DNA from 3 places in the Bacillus sp. FDAARGOS_235 genome. Region 3 is predicted to be linked to each of the others. Evidence: predicted binding sites of a transcription regulator. Region 3 holds the regulator's gene; each other region holds the start of a gene.

Region 1 (4,293 bases), 1.0 Mb from region 3:
TTTGCTCCTCTCTTTTGAATGGGTACCAAAATACGGAATTGCTAAAGGGTTCTATTATAGTTTTTTTCATTCGATCTCTGCCTTTAACAACGCTGGTTTTTCTGTGTGGAGCGATAATTTAATGTCCCATTCTCATAGTATTCTCGTCAATCTCGTTATTTCTTCTCTCATAATTTTAGGTGGAATCGGTTTTACAGTGATTATAGATATAAAAAGAAAAAAGAACTTTAAAAACCTTACATTACATTCAAAACTCATGCTCTCTTCTACTCTAATCGTCAATATTATTGCTACCGTTTTTATTTTCATATTCGAGTTCCATAATTCTCTTTCTATGAGAGGTTTTACCCCATTTGAAGAAGGAATGGCTGCTTATTTCCAAGCAATTTCAACGCGCACTGCCGGATTTAATACCGTTGATATTTCTGCATTAACAAAACCTTCCCTTTTATTAATGATGCTTCTTATGTTTATTGGTGCTGGTAGTGCTTCAACTGGTGGTGGAATTAAGTTAACAACATTTTTAATTATGTTTTTTGGCGTATTTAAATTTTTACAAGAACAAGATGATATTGTTGTGTTTAAAAAATCCATTAAAGATACGCTCATTGTCAAATCATTGACCATTACTATTATTTCCATTTCATTTATCTTTGCTGCTATTTTAATTTTAAGTATTACTGAGCGAGTTCCTCTATTGATGAGTGCTTTCGAAGTATTTTCAGCATTTGGAACAGTCGGTCTCAGTATGAATTTAACGCCACACTTAACGATAATTGGAAAAGCTATTATTATCTTTATGATGTTTTTTGGAAAAATGGGACCATTAACATTGGCTTTTTCATTTGCACGCAAAAAGAACCGGAAAATAAAATATCCGAACGAAGATATTTTAACAGGTTGACAACCGTATAAATTATCCATATAATGAGAGTACAATAGCATATCTCCAAAGGGGAGTAGCGTCCAAGAATATTTCTTGGAAACAAAGTCGTCATTACGTAGAACTTAGTTCTTCCGGCTTTGTTGGCATTTTTATTACATATGTCTAGCAAGACCTTTGCCTATTAACGGCAGAGGTCTTTTTTGTATTCATTACCAAATTCTTCCAAAGTTAATAGGCAGGAGTATGGGGAAACTAAATAGTGGGGAAATTCTTCACTTATTTAGTACTTATAGAAATGAGAGGAGAATGTACATGGATGTATCATTATTATTGGAGTATGGTTGGGTATTACTCATCCTGATTGCACTTGAGGGGATTTTAGCGGCTGATAACGCGCTTGTTCTTGCAATTATGGTTAAACATTTACCAGAAGAAAAACGTAAAAAAGCACTATTTTACGGATTAGCGGGGGCATTTGTTTTCCGATTCGGATCGTTATTTATGATTTCGTTCTTAGTCGATGTATGGCAAGTGCAAGCAATCGGTGCTATTTACCTTATGTTTATCGCTGGTAATCACTTATTTAAAACGTATGTTAAAAAGAATACGGATGAAGACACAGAAGAAAAAGAAGCAAAGAAAAAACAAGAGAATTTTTGGTGGACTGTATTTAAAGTCGAGGTTGCTGATATCGCCTTTGCAGTTGATTCAATTTTAGCTGCTGTTGCATTAGCAATGACTTTACCGAAAACAGGACTAGGTACAATTGGTAGTCTTGATACTGGGCAATTCGTTGTTATCTTTGTAGGTGGACTTATTGGATTAATCATTATGCGATTTGCAGCAACTGCTTTCGTACAAATATTAAAACGTAAACCAGGACTTGAAACTGCAGCATTCTTAATTGTAGGTTGGGTTGGTGTGAAGTTAGCAATCTATACATTAGCACACCCTGCATTAAATGTAATTCCGCATTCATTCCCAGAATCTACTCCGTGGAAACTTACATTCTGGATTGTATTAGTTGGAATCGCAGTTGGCGGTTGGTTCTTCTCGAAAGAAGTAGAAGTAAAAGTAGAAAAGAATTTAGACGAAAAAGCGCTGTAATTACAGCGCTTTTTCTTTTTTATTTCAATTCCCTCTCTATTTTTAGAAAAAATTCCATTATACTACCTTTTGTAATCGCTTTCTTATTTTATGTATGTCCTTTTTGTGAAACATTGCACAAACTTATTGAAACTGTGAACGAATCCATGTACTTTATTCATATAAGGAGTATTTATAGAAGATTTACTAAAGGAGCGTATGACTCATGCTAGAACAAGGATTAGATTATGTTGTCAAACTGGCTAAGAGCAAAAAGAAAATGCTAGATATAAATCCGATGCAATATTTCATTCGTGCTGCACTTGCGGGCATTTATATCGGTTTTATTATTGTACTATGTTTTAAATTAGGTAACTTTTTTCACATTGCAGATTCACCAGCAACTTATTTAGCTGCTTCCATGTTTTTCGGGATTGCCCTCGTACTTATTATATATGGTGGTGCTGAATTATTTACTGGAAATACAATGTACTTCACAGTAGCAACTTTAAGAAAAGAAACAACGATTTCTGATACACTTCGCAACTGGATTGCATGTTATGCAGGTAACTTAGCGGGTGCTTTATTCTTTGCCTTACTATTTTACGCAACTGGCATTTTCGAAGCGATTGATCACGGTCATTTAATGAATAAAGTAGTTGAAGGAAAGATGAATACACCTACAATGCAATTATTCTTTAAAGCAATTTTATGTAACTGGCTTGTCTGTCTTGCCTGCTTCTTACCTTCTCAAGTGAAAGGTGACACAGCCAAAATATTAATGATGATGATGCTCGTTTTCACTTTCTTTTTATCTGGTTATGAGCATAGCATTGCAAACTTATCACTGTTTGCTTTATCTTTAGTATCACCACATCCTGAGACAATTTCTTTTGCAGGCGCTATTCATAACTTAATTCCAGTTACAATCGGTAACATTATTGGCGGGTCCGTATTTGTCGGTATGGTATATCACTACTTAACAAAGAAAACACCTGATGTTAAACAGGAAGAGACTGTAATCGCAGCAGCTCAACAAGAAGAGATTATTCCTTTACAAGCACATATGAAACATTAAAAACTCCAAAGTTAGACTTTGGAGTTTTTAGCTCCCCACATATTTCACAATAATACTTGCTTCAATCTCTCCTTGTTCTTTTCCACCCTCTATTCTTTGTTTCATCTTATCCATACCAATGACATCATTTGTGTGAAAGTGGATTTCCTTAACATATAATCCCTCTTTACAAAAAATATTTACGAAATCAAATCCATTACTCTGCCGCCATCCCATATTAAAGTCGAGAGAAATAATATTTACCTCATTCTCCCTAACAAATTGCAAGGCAGTTTCTACTGTAGTTGCGGGCACATATCCAAACGGACAACCTCTTTGATCATCCATATATATATTCATTCTCTATCCCCCTCTATTTTGAATACACAATTAATACATAACATATTGCTCCAAGACTAATAAAAGGGCCAAATGGAATTGGTTTACTTGCTTCTATACGCTTTAATAAAATACCCATCCCGAAAAAACAAAGACTACAATAAGACGCTAAAAATAAAATAATAAAAACCCCTTTCAATCCCACTATAAATCCAAGTAGCGAGAGTAATTTTATATCCCCTCCACCAAGCCCTTCTGGATATATCTTTTGCATACAATATAACAAAAAGAGTATAACCCCACTACCAACTATACTATCTATCCACGTAACTAACGGTACAAAAATACATTCTAAAATAAGCAGAAAAGCAAACGAAATTAAAATACGATCAGGAATTAACATATATATATAATCTGTAACGGAAATAATAAGAAGTAACGAAAAAAGCGATAAAATGATGAGAAGCTCTCGTTCTACTCCAATCATATATACAGTAAGAAAAAATATTGTACCGGTTACAAATTCAAATACTACGTACAGAATCGGAATTCCCCTCTTACAATCCGTACAGCGCCCTCTTTGTATACAAAATGAAATGATTGGAATTAGTTCTTTTGGCTTTAGTACATACTTACAATAATGACAATGCGAACGCGGTGTAATAATAGACTCGCCTAAAGGAACCCTTATTGCGATTAGCATAAAAAAAGAACCAAACACCATACCCACTAACAATGCATATATATAAGTGAACATCCCTTCCTCTCCTTTCCAAAAGAACATAACAAAAAAAGGAGAGAACTTCTACTTCATATTATCCTTTATTCTACTAAAAAAGCAGGCCATTTTCTGGCCTGCTTTCCCCTCTTTTATACGATGAAATATACCGCTTTTAATGGTCCGTGTACTCCGACAACAAGATTC
Region 2 (4,293 bases), 730 kb from region 3:
CTCGGAGAACCAGGCACGCAAGTAAAAGTGAGTGTGTCAAAAAGGATAAAGACGATTCCAGATATCCTTCTTCAAGAGGGAGATCAAATTGGTTCACTTGTAGCAATTGCAGCCCCAGGCCATACACCGGGATCAATGGCGTTTTTAGACACGAGAAATGATGCGCTCATTGTTGGAGATGCATTTCAAACGAGAGGAGGAGTGGCGGTAGCAGGGCAGTTGATGTGGCTTTTTCCGTTTCCTATGTTTGGTACGTGGGATGCAGAAGTTTCATTAAAAAGCGCTCAGAAATTGCTAGAGTATAAGCCGTCTATATTAGCGACAGGGCATGGGAAGATGATTAAAAATCCGTTAGTGCAAATGCAACGGGCGATTGAAGAAGCGGAAAGGAATTTAACTAGAAAGAGCCTTTAATTGTTTAGAGGCTCTTTTTTGCTAAATGATATTATTTTGTGGGTTTTAAGTATGTGTATATCGCTAATAGGAAACCGAAAAACATAAATATAAAAGGGTCTTGGCTTGGGTTAGGGTCATAGCTATCTTGCACCTTAGTAAGAAAATCATGTGTTTTCATGTTTACCTCTCCTTTTATTCATAAGGTTTAGTATGAAGTGGGGATCATGATGTGGAAGTAAGAAATTTTTATTTTATAATAATATAATTCCTAAAACTATAGAATACAAAGCGTTCATAATATGTAAAATTGCATATTATTCTTTTTGAAATTTTTGTTATATTATCCTTATATTTATATTAAAGGATTTTTGTTAAGGTAATGAAAACAAATGGAGGAATAGTATGAGTAAAACGGTGTTAGAAGCGTATAGTGTGGAAAGGAAAATAGATAATATAACATATAAAAATCTATTTGTAATGATAGCAATCATTTTAGGATTCTTACTTCTAGGAGGGTTATTCCTTGGTTTAGCTTTTGGGATTTATGGTGAGGAAGCGTTGCGTGATAATTTAGAAGGGTACTATTTCCTTTTATTAGATGCAGCTGTTGTTGCTATCGTTTTATTAGCTTATAAACCAGTTCTTCATTTTATTAAATATATTTGGGATTTATCCGTTTTGAAGAATGGGAAGACATATTTATATCTATTAATTGGTTTTATGGTTATTGCATTATCACAATATTTAATGTTACATGTGTTTAGTTTTGAAAGTGCAGCAGAACAACAGAAACAATTAGGGAGCTTAGGACTTCAAAATAGTCTACAAAGTATTATATATGTGTTAAGTGTTGCTATAATTACACCGGTTAAAGAAGAAATTCTATTTCGAGGTATTTTATATCGATTTTTAGAAAAGAAATATAATTTTTTAGTTGGTATCATTATTTCTTCCTTCATTTTTGGAATTCTTCATGGAGGTCTTCTAATTACGGCGACGATTATGGGGATTGTGTTTGCGATGTTATACAAAAAGACGCAATCTATTATACCTAGTATTATTTTACACATTGTATGGAATTTACTTGTGAGTATAAGTATGATTGTATCTCTATAAAATTGAACGAATATTTAGCATAAAAGATGGATGGCCTAGCTATGCATCTTTTATTTTGTTTATAGGTAGGAGAAGTTAATTCATGCATGTATATAATCCAAAAAGAACCAAATACTAATGACGAATGAACAAAGAAAGGCAGGAGTATTCCATGCAAAATTTAACAGAGCTTGAAGTAGAAAACTTACGTCATTTAATCGGTGGACACGCAACAATTATTAACAAGTTGGAGCAGTATGCACAGACGTGTACAGATCCAGAGTTGAAACAAATGCTACAAAAGGATGCGCAAGATGCACGAAATACGAAGCAACAATTAATGACTTTTTTAGGATAGGAGGAAGAGAGAAATGAATGAAAAAGATATGGTAAATGATTATTTAGCAGGATTAAATGCAAGTTTAACAAGTTATGCAAATTATATTGCTCAGTCTGATAATGAACAGTTACACCAAACATTAATTCAAATTCGTAATCAAGATGAAATGCGCCAACGTAATATGTATGAGTACGCAAAGCAAAAGAGTTATTACAAACCGGCAGCACCTGCGAATCCAATGATTGTGCAGCAATTAAAAGGCCAATTAAGTGCGGAATAATGGGATGAAAAAAACGAGCGAATGAAGTCGCTCGTTTTTTTGTTTTGTCCCGTAAAAGCCCAATGGATAAAGGTTGATTGAAGTTTCAATTTATATATGTCAATAAATACATAATAAATATTTTTTCAGTTGTAACAAATATGACGAAAATTAAATATAACAATTCACAAAAAGGACAAAAACTTTGCTCAATATTTCACAAAGTATCCATGGTTTCTATCGTGGGAATCTCTATAATTAAGAGTGTAAAGAACAAAAGAAATAGATTATATGATCAATTAGGAGAGATTGCTATGAAAAGAAATACAAGAAAAATTGCAATTATCGGTACTGGATTAGTTGGATCAAGTTGTGCATATTCCATTGTAAATCAAGGCATTTGCGAAGAGCTATTATTAATTGATATAAATCATGAACGTGCAGTTGGGGAAGCGATGGATTTATCACATTGCATTAACTTTACAAATACAAGAACAAAAGTATATGCAGGAAGCTATGAAGACTGCAAAGATATGGACATCGTTATTATTACAGCGGGACCAGCACCAAAACCTGGACAAAGTCGCTTAGATACTTTAGGAGCGAGTGCGAAAATTATGGAAAGTGTTGTTGGCGGCGTAATGGAAAGTGGATTTGACGGTATTTTCTTACTTGCATCGAACCCAGTTGATATTATTACATATGAAGTGTGGAAATTATCTGGATTACCTAGAAATCGTGTGATCGGTACTGGTACATCACTAGATTCTTCTCGCTTAAGAACAATTTTATCTGAAATGTTACATGTAGATCCTCGTAGTATTCATGGGTATTCATTAGGAGAACATGGTGATTCTCAAATGGTTGCTTGGTCTCACGTAACTGTTGGTGGAAAGCCAATTCTACAAATTTTAGAGGAGCAAAAAGAACGATTTGGTGAAATAGATTTAGATGAAATTGTTGAGAAGACTGCAAAAGCAGGATGGGAAATTTATAAACGAAAAGGTACTACTTATTACGGAATCGGAAATTCTCTAGCGTATATTGCGAGCTCAATCTTTAACGATGATCACCGTGTTATTGCTGTATCAGCCATTTTAGATGGAGAGTACGGTGAGTATGATATTTGTACAGGAGTGCCAGCTATTATTACTAGAGATGGTATGAAAGAAGTTGTAGAACTAAACTTAACAGAGGACGAAGAATCTCGATTCGCAAAATCAAACGATATTTTACGTGATTATATGAAAACAATTGGTTACTAACTTATAGGAGAAGGTGAAACAAATGAAGGAATATATAATGTCTCGTGTATTTAAAGCATCTGCTGGAATCGCACAAGGTATTTTCGTATCCCTCGGAATTGGTTTACTGATCGAAAATATAGGAAGAATTGTTGATATTCCATTACTTATTACAATCGGAGTTGTTGCAAAATCACTTATGGCACCAGCAATTGGTGCCGGCATTGCTTTTATGCTCGGTGCAAACGGTCTTGTTATCTTTTCAGCGATGGTAGCTGGAGCGATTGGTGCCGGATCCATTTCAATTACTGAAGCGGGTCTAATCATTAAAACAGGTGAGCCAATCGGTGCATTATTAACAGCAACTTTAGCTGTATATATCGGTAAACGTTTAAGTGGAAAAACTGCGTTAGATATGATGCTCGTTCCATTTGCGGCCATATTAGGTTCTGGTTTAGTTGGTATTTGGTTATCTCATAATATTACTCCTGTTTTAAATACAGTTGGAGCATTTATTAAAGATAGTTCAGCTGGTAGCCCGTTTATCGCTTCTATCGTCATTGCAGTAGTTTGGGGGCTATTACTTATCTCTCCAGCTTCATCAGCTGCATTAGCGATCGCACTTAGCTTAGATGGCGTTGCAGGTGGTGCAGCTCTAGCAGGATGCGTTGCTCAGTTTATCGGATTCTCTGTAATCTCAGCGAAAGAAAATAATTTAGGTGGCATATTAGCTCAGGCGCTTTGTACTCCGAAAGTACAGTTGCCAAACATTACTAAAAATCCAATGATTCTCGTCCCGACTGTCGTCGCTAGTGCGATAGTCGGCCCAGTATCGGCATTAATTTTCCAATTAGAAGCAGGGAAAGAAATCGCTGGTCTTGGATTAAGTTCTCTTATCGCACCAATTAATTTAATTTCCAGTCAAGGATGGGGAGTTCTTCCAGCTATGGCAATCACTT
Region 3 (4,293 bases):
TTTTGCAGTGTCTGGTAATACAATACCACTTGCTGTTTTTTCTTCTGCTTGAACAAGCTCAATTACAACGCGATCACCTAATGGCTTTAGCATGAACAATAACCTCCTCATTGTGTTATGTAAATTTTTTATTAGCACTCGAGTCACCCGAGTGCTAACACACTTATAATAATAAATAATCTCAATTTCTTTTGCAAGTAAAAAAATCATAATTTTTTCGCAAATTACTATATATACTCTTCTATATAAAATCCTTCTTCTACTACCTTTACTATATGAATCGTTGTTTCCACTACTCGTATGTTACAATATGAAAGACACCCTAAGTTGTTTTCGCTACACACACAACTTTTTCCTGTCTTCTATTTTAATTTCCAATGCAGATTTACAAAAAAAACATAATTCGAATGAAAGTTTATATCGTAGGTAGCATATTACATGTTATCCTGCCTTATCTCATACACTAGAGTTAGAAAGGATGGTTAAACCATTTGAAGAAACAATATTGGTGGATTATCGTTACATACATTTTAATGCAATTGTCGGGTATTGCCGGATTACCACTTCTTCTGAAAACCGGACTATACGATAATAGAGGATTTACCAACGAGGAAAAGTTTCAACTAATAACCGGACATTGGTCTATTATTAGCTTTTTCATTGCACTATGCGTTGTAATTTGGTTACTTAGAACAGATATTCGTGACAGGCATTTAGATGCAATGCGCTCTTCTGTTCCAGCTACAATCGGGTGGATTTTTATCGGGTTCTTCTTAGCAATCATCTCACAAAGTATTGCAGGTATGATTGAAATGTATCTATTAGGGATTACACCTGGATCTGAGAATACAGACCGACTTATGGACATCGCAAGAACGACACCTTGGTTCCTTATTGTTATATCTATAATCGGACCTATTTTAGAAGAAATCGTATTTAGAAAAATTTTATTTGGTACACTTTATAAGAGATTTAATTTCTTCGTTGCTGCTATTATTAGTTCACTCGTATTCGCAGCGATTCATTTTGATTTTACTCACCTATTGGTATACACTTCTATGGGGCTCGTATTCGCCTTCTTATATGTAAAAACGAAACGCATTATCGTTCCTATAGCAGCCCATGTAGCAATGAATACATTAGTTGCCATTGGACAGATTTTCATGAGCAATGAACAAATTCAAGAAATGATTAAAGAAGCTGAAAAAATGCAAGGCTTTATCGGAGGATTTTTTGTATGAGAAACTCACCATTGTTCATGGCTGCATTGTATTTCCTTCTCGGATGTATCTTTACACGTTTCGCCATTACGAACGTGACAGATACAATCTGGAATATGTGGACAATACTATTTGCAGTTATGGCAACAATTGATTTTAATTTGGCACTTCGCCTTATATTAGTGAAATTCACAAAGAAAAAACAATAATAAAACGCAGAGGTCACCTCCTCTGCGTTTTATTGTGGATAATTCTTTAAAAAGTAAACAAGCGTTTGTAGCTCTACAGCTAAATCAATATGATGAATTCTTATATTCTCTGACACATTTAAGCGTGCTGGTGTGAAGTTTAAAATACCGTGCACGTTTGTTTCTGCCAATCTATCGGCTACAGATTGCGCTACTGTAGCGGGTACTGTTAATATTGCCACTTGTATATCATTTGATAACCTTTCTTCTAATTCATCTAAATGATATACAGGAATACCCCCGATTTCTGTTCCAACTTTCTCTTCACTAACATCAAATGCCATTTCAATTTTTGTATTATTGTTTTTCGTGAAATTATAATGTAAGAAAGCGGTCCCTAAATTACCTACTCCAATAAGCGCTACACGTGTTATATCATCTTGATCGAGTGTTTCACGGAAAAATGATAATAAATAATTTACGTTATATCCATATCCCTTTTTCCCTAATGCTCCAAAGTATGAGAAATCTCTTCGAATAGTTGCGGAATCAACCTTTACCGCTTCACTCAATTCGGCTGATGAAACACGTTGCTTACCAGAAAGAGATAAGTTTTGGATAAATCGATAGTATAGAGGCAATCGTTTAGCAGTGGCTTGCGGAATTTTCTGCTGATCCATATAACCTCTCCTCTCTTCCTATCTTTATTCATATACTTGAATCGAATACAGAAGTTTAGTACTTATGAATTTCCTTGTATAATAAAGAGAAGAAGTATTCTCTCTTTATTTTAAACTATACACTATTTTTAGTATGATTGAGAAATATAAACATGGCAAAGTTAAGAAATTATTTGAGGTGAAAACATTGATTTTATTACAAGTAAACGGGCTTTCAAAATTATACGGTGCCGAAACGATTCTTGCAAACATAAAATTGGAAGTGCAAACGAAAGATCGTATCGCTTTAGTTGGACGAAATGGAGCCGGAAAATCTACATTATTAAAAATTATCGCCGGTGAATTATCTCATGATGGCGGCGAAATTATAAAACCGAAAGATGTCTCAATTGGGTACTTAGCTCAAAATACTGGATTAGAAACATCATTAACAATTTGGGATGAAATGCTAACCGTCTTTACACACCTACAGCAAATGGAGACAAAACTTCGAAGGCTAGAGCAAGAAATGGGAAAAGAAGAAAACTTTTCAAATGCCGCTACATATGAAAAATTATTAGCTGATTATGACCAATTGCAATTAGATTATAAAGATCAAGGCGGCTATCAGTACGAAGCAGATATTCGCTCCATTTTAAGCGGTCTTGGTTTCCCTGTTGAAACGCATCAGACGACAATTTCTACGTTAAGTGGCGGACAAAAAACGAGATTAGCTCTTGGGAAATTATTATTAACGAAACCAGACTTACTTATTTTAGACGAGCCTACAAACCATTTAGACATCGAAACATTAACGTGGCTTGAGCAATACTTACAAGGTTATCCTGGCGCAATTTTAATCGTTTCTCATGACCGTTATTTCTTAGATAAGCTTGTTACACAAGTATATGAAATTTCGAATAAAGAAAGCAGACGATTTGTTGGTAACTACAGTAAATATTTAGACTTAAAATCAGCCCTATACGAACAAGAAATAAAGCGTTACGAAAAGCAACAAGATGAAATCGCTAAACTTGAGGACTTCGTTCAAAAAAATATAGCACGTGCATCTACGACAAAACGTGCACAAAGCCGTCGTAAACAATTAGATAGAATGGAATTATTAACCAGACCATTAGGTGACTCTAAATCAGCCTCATTCCACTTCGATATTGAAAAACAAAGTGGAAATGATGTTTTACAAGTAAAAGATGCAACCATCGGTTATGATGAGGATCCTATTATTGAACATGTAAATATGCGCTTAACTCGGGGAGATAGTGTTGCCTTAGTTGGACCGAATGGAATTGGAAAATCCACATTATTAAAATCCATTGTGAATAAGTTACAGCTATTACATGGAGATGTTGCTTTCGGATCAAATGTATCTGTTGGTTATTATGATCAAGAGCAAGCTAACTTAACATCTTCTAAGCGCGTTTTAAATGAACTATGGGATGAATATCCGCTTCAACCCGAAAAAGAAATTCGCACTATATTAGGTAATTTTTTATTCACAGGGGATGATGTACTAAAACCAGTATCTTCTCTTAGTGGTGGACAAAAGGCCCGATTAGCTCTCGCAAAACTTATGATGCAAAAATCCAATTTATTAATTCTCGATGAGCCAACGAACCATCTTGATTTAAATAGTAAAGAAATTTTGGAGAATGCTTTAATTGATTATCCAGGAACTCTTCTATTCGTTTCACATGACCGCTACTTCATTAATCGCGTAACGACTACAGTTGTCGAATTATCAACAGAAGGTGCGCAAGAGTATTTAGGTGATTACGATTACTATGTGGAGAAGAAAAATGAAATGATTGAACGCGCAGCATTTGAACAACAAGAACAGCAAGAAAATCAGGCACCTGTTCAAAAAACTGTAGCTCAAGAAAAATTAAATTATCTCGAAGAAAAAGAGCGTAAACAATTAGAACGTCAACGCACTCGAAAAATCGAAGAACTAGAACAAAACATCGTAAGCTTAGAAGAAGAAATTGCTACGTTAGAGGATCAGCTTTGCTTACCAGAAATATATGCAGATTATGAAAAGGCTAGTGAGATTACAACGAAAAAACAAACATTACAAGAACAACTTGAAGCCTGTATGGCAGAATGGGAAGAACTGCATATATAAGCTAATTTAAACAAAAAGGATGTCTCATCAGTCGAGGATTTTTGACTAGATGACATCCTTTTTATTTCCCTTTAGAATCAGTT

What was found. Region 3 encodes Rex, which represses fermentation and respiration genes when NADH is low (regulators of the CRP and FNR family bind a similar motif). Its sites were predicted from a motif close to TTGTGAAATATTTCACAA; they were not measured.
Region 1: A6J74_RS10315 (formate/nitrite transporter family protein) is a predicted target of Rex. The motif match lies at 2,097-2,114, and genes of this name have one in related genera.
Region 2: A6J74_RS19400 (L-lactate dehydrogenase) is a predicted target of Rex. The motif match lies at 2,296-2,313, and genes of this name have one in related genera.

Annotation. Positions count from the first base shown of each region.
Region 1 is NZ_CP020437.2:1,670,445-1,674,737, forward strand. It holds gene A6J74_RS10305 (TrkH family potassium uptake protein) at 1-904, shown strand, start outside; yybP-ykoY riboswitch at 943-1,108, shown strand; gene A6J74_RS10310 (TerC family protein) at 1,199-1,993, shown strand; gene A6J74_RS10315 (formate/nitrite transporter family protein) at 2,199-3,050, shown strand; gene A6J74_RS10320 (cyclic-phosphate processing receiver domain-containing protein) at 3,078-3,389, opposite strand; gene A6J74_RS10325 (prepilin peptidase) at 3,403-4,152, opposite strand; gene A6J74_RS10330 (LutC/YkgG family protein) at 4,239-4,293, opposite strand, start outside.
Region 2 is NZ_CP020437.2:3,401,533-3,405,825, forward strand. It holds gene A6J74_RS19380 (MBL fold metallo-hydrolase) at 1-414, shown strand, start outside; gene A6J74_RS19385 (CPBP family intramembrane glutamic endopeptidase) at 799-1,512, shown strand; gene A6J74_RS19390 (hypothetical protein) at 1,664-1,849, shown strand; gene A6J74_RS19395 (spore coat protein) at 1,863-2,111, shown strand; gene A6J74_RS19400 (L-lactate dehydrogenase) at 2,405-3,355, shown strand; gene A6J74_RS19405 (PTS sugar transporter subunit IIC) at 3,378-4,293, shown strand, end outside.
Region 3 is NZ_CP020437.2:2,671,569-2,675,861, forward strand. It holds gene groES (co-chaperone GroES) at 1-93, opposite strand, end outside; gene A6J74_RS15475 (CPBP family intramembrane glutamic endopeptidase) at 492-1,241, shown strand; gene A6J74_RS15480 (YdiK family protein) at 1,238-1,429, shown strand; gene A6J74_RS15485 (redox-sensing transcriptional repressor Rex) at 1,459-2,088, opposite strand; gene A6J74_RS15490 (ABC-F family ATP-binding cassette domain-containing protein) at 2,276-4,210, shown strand.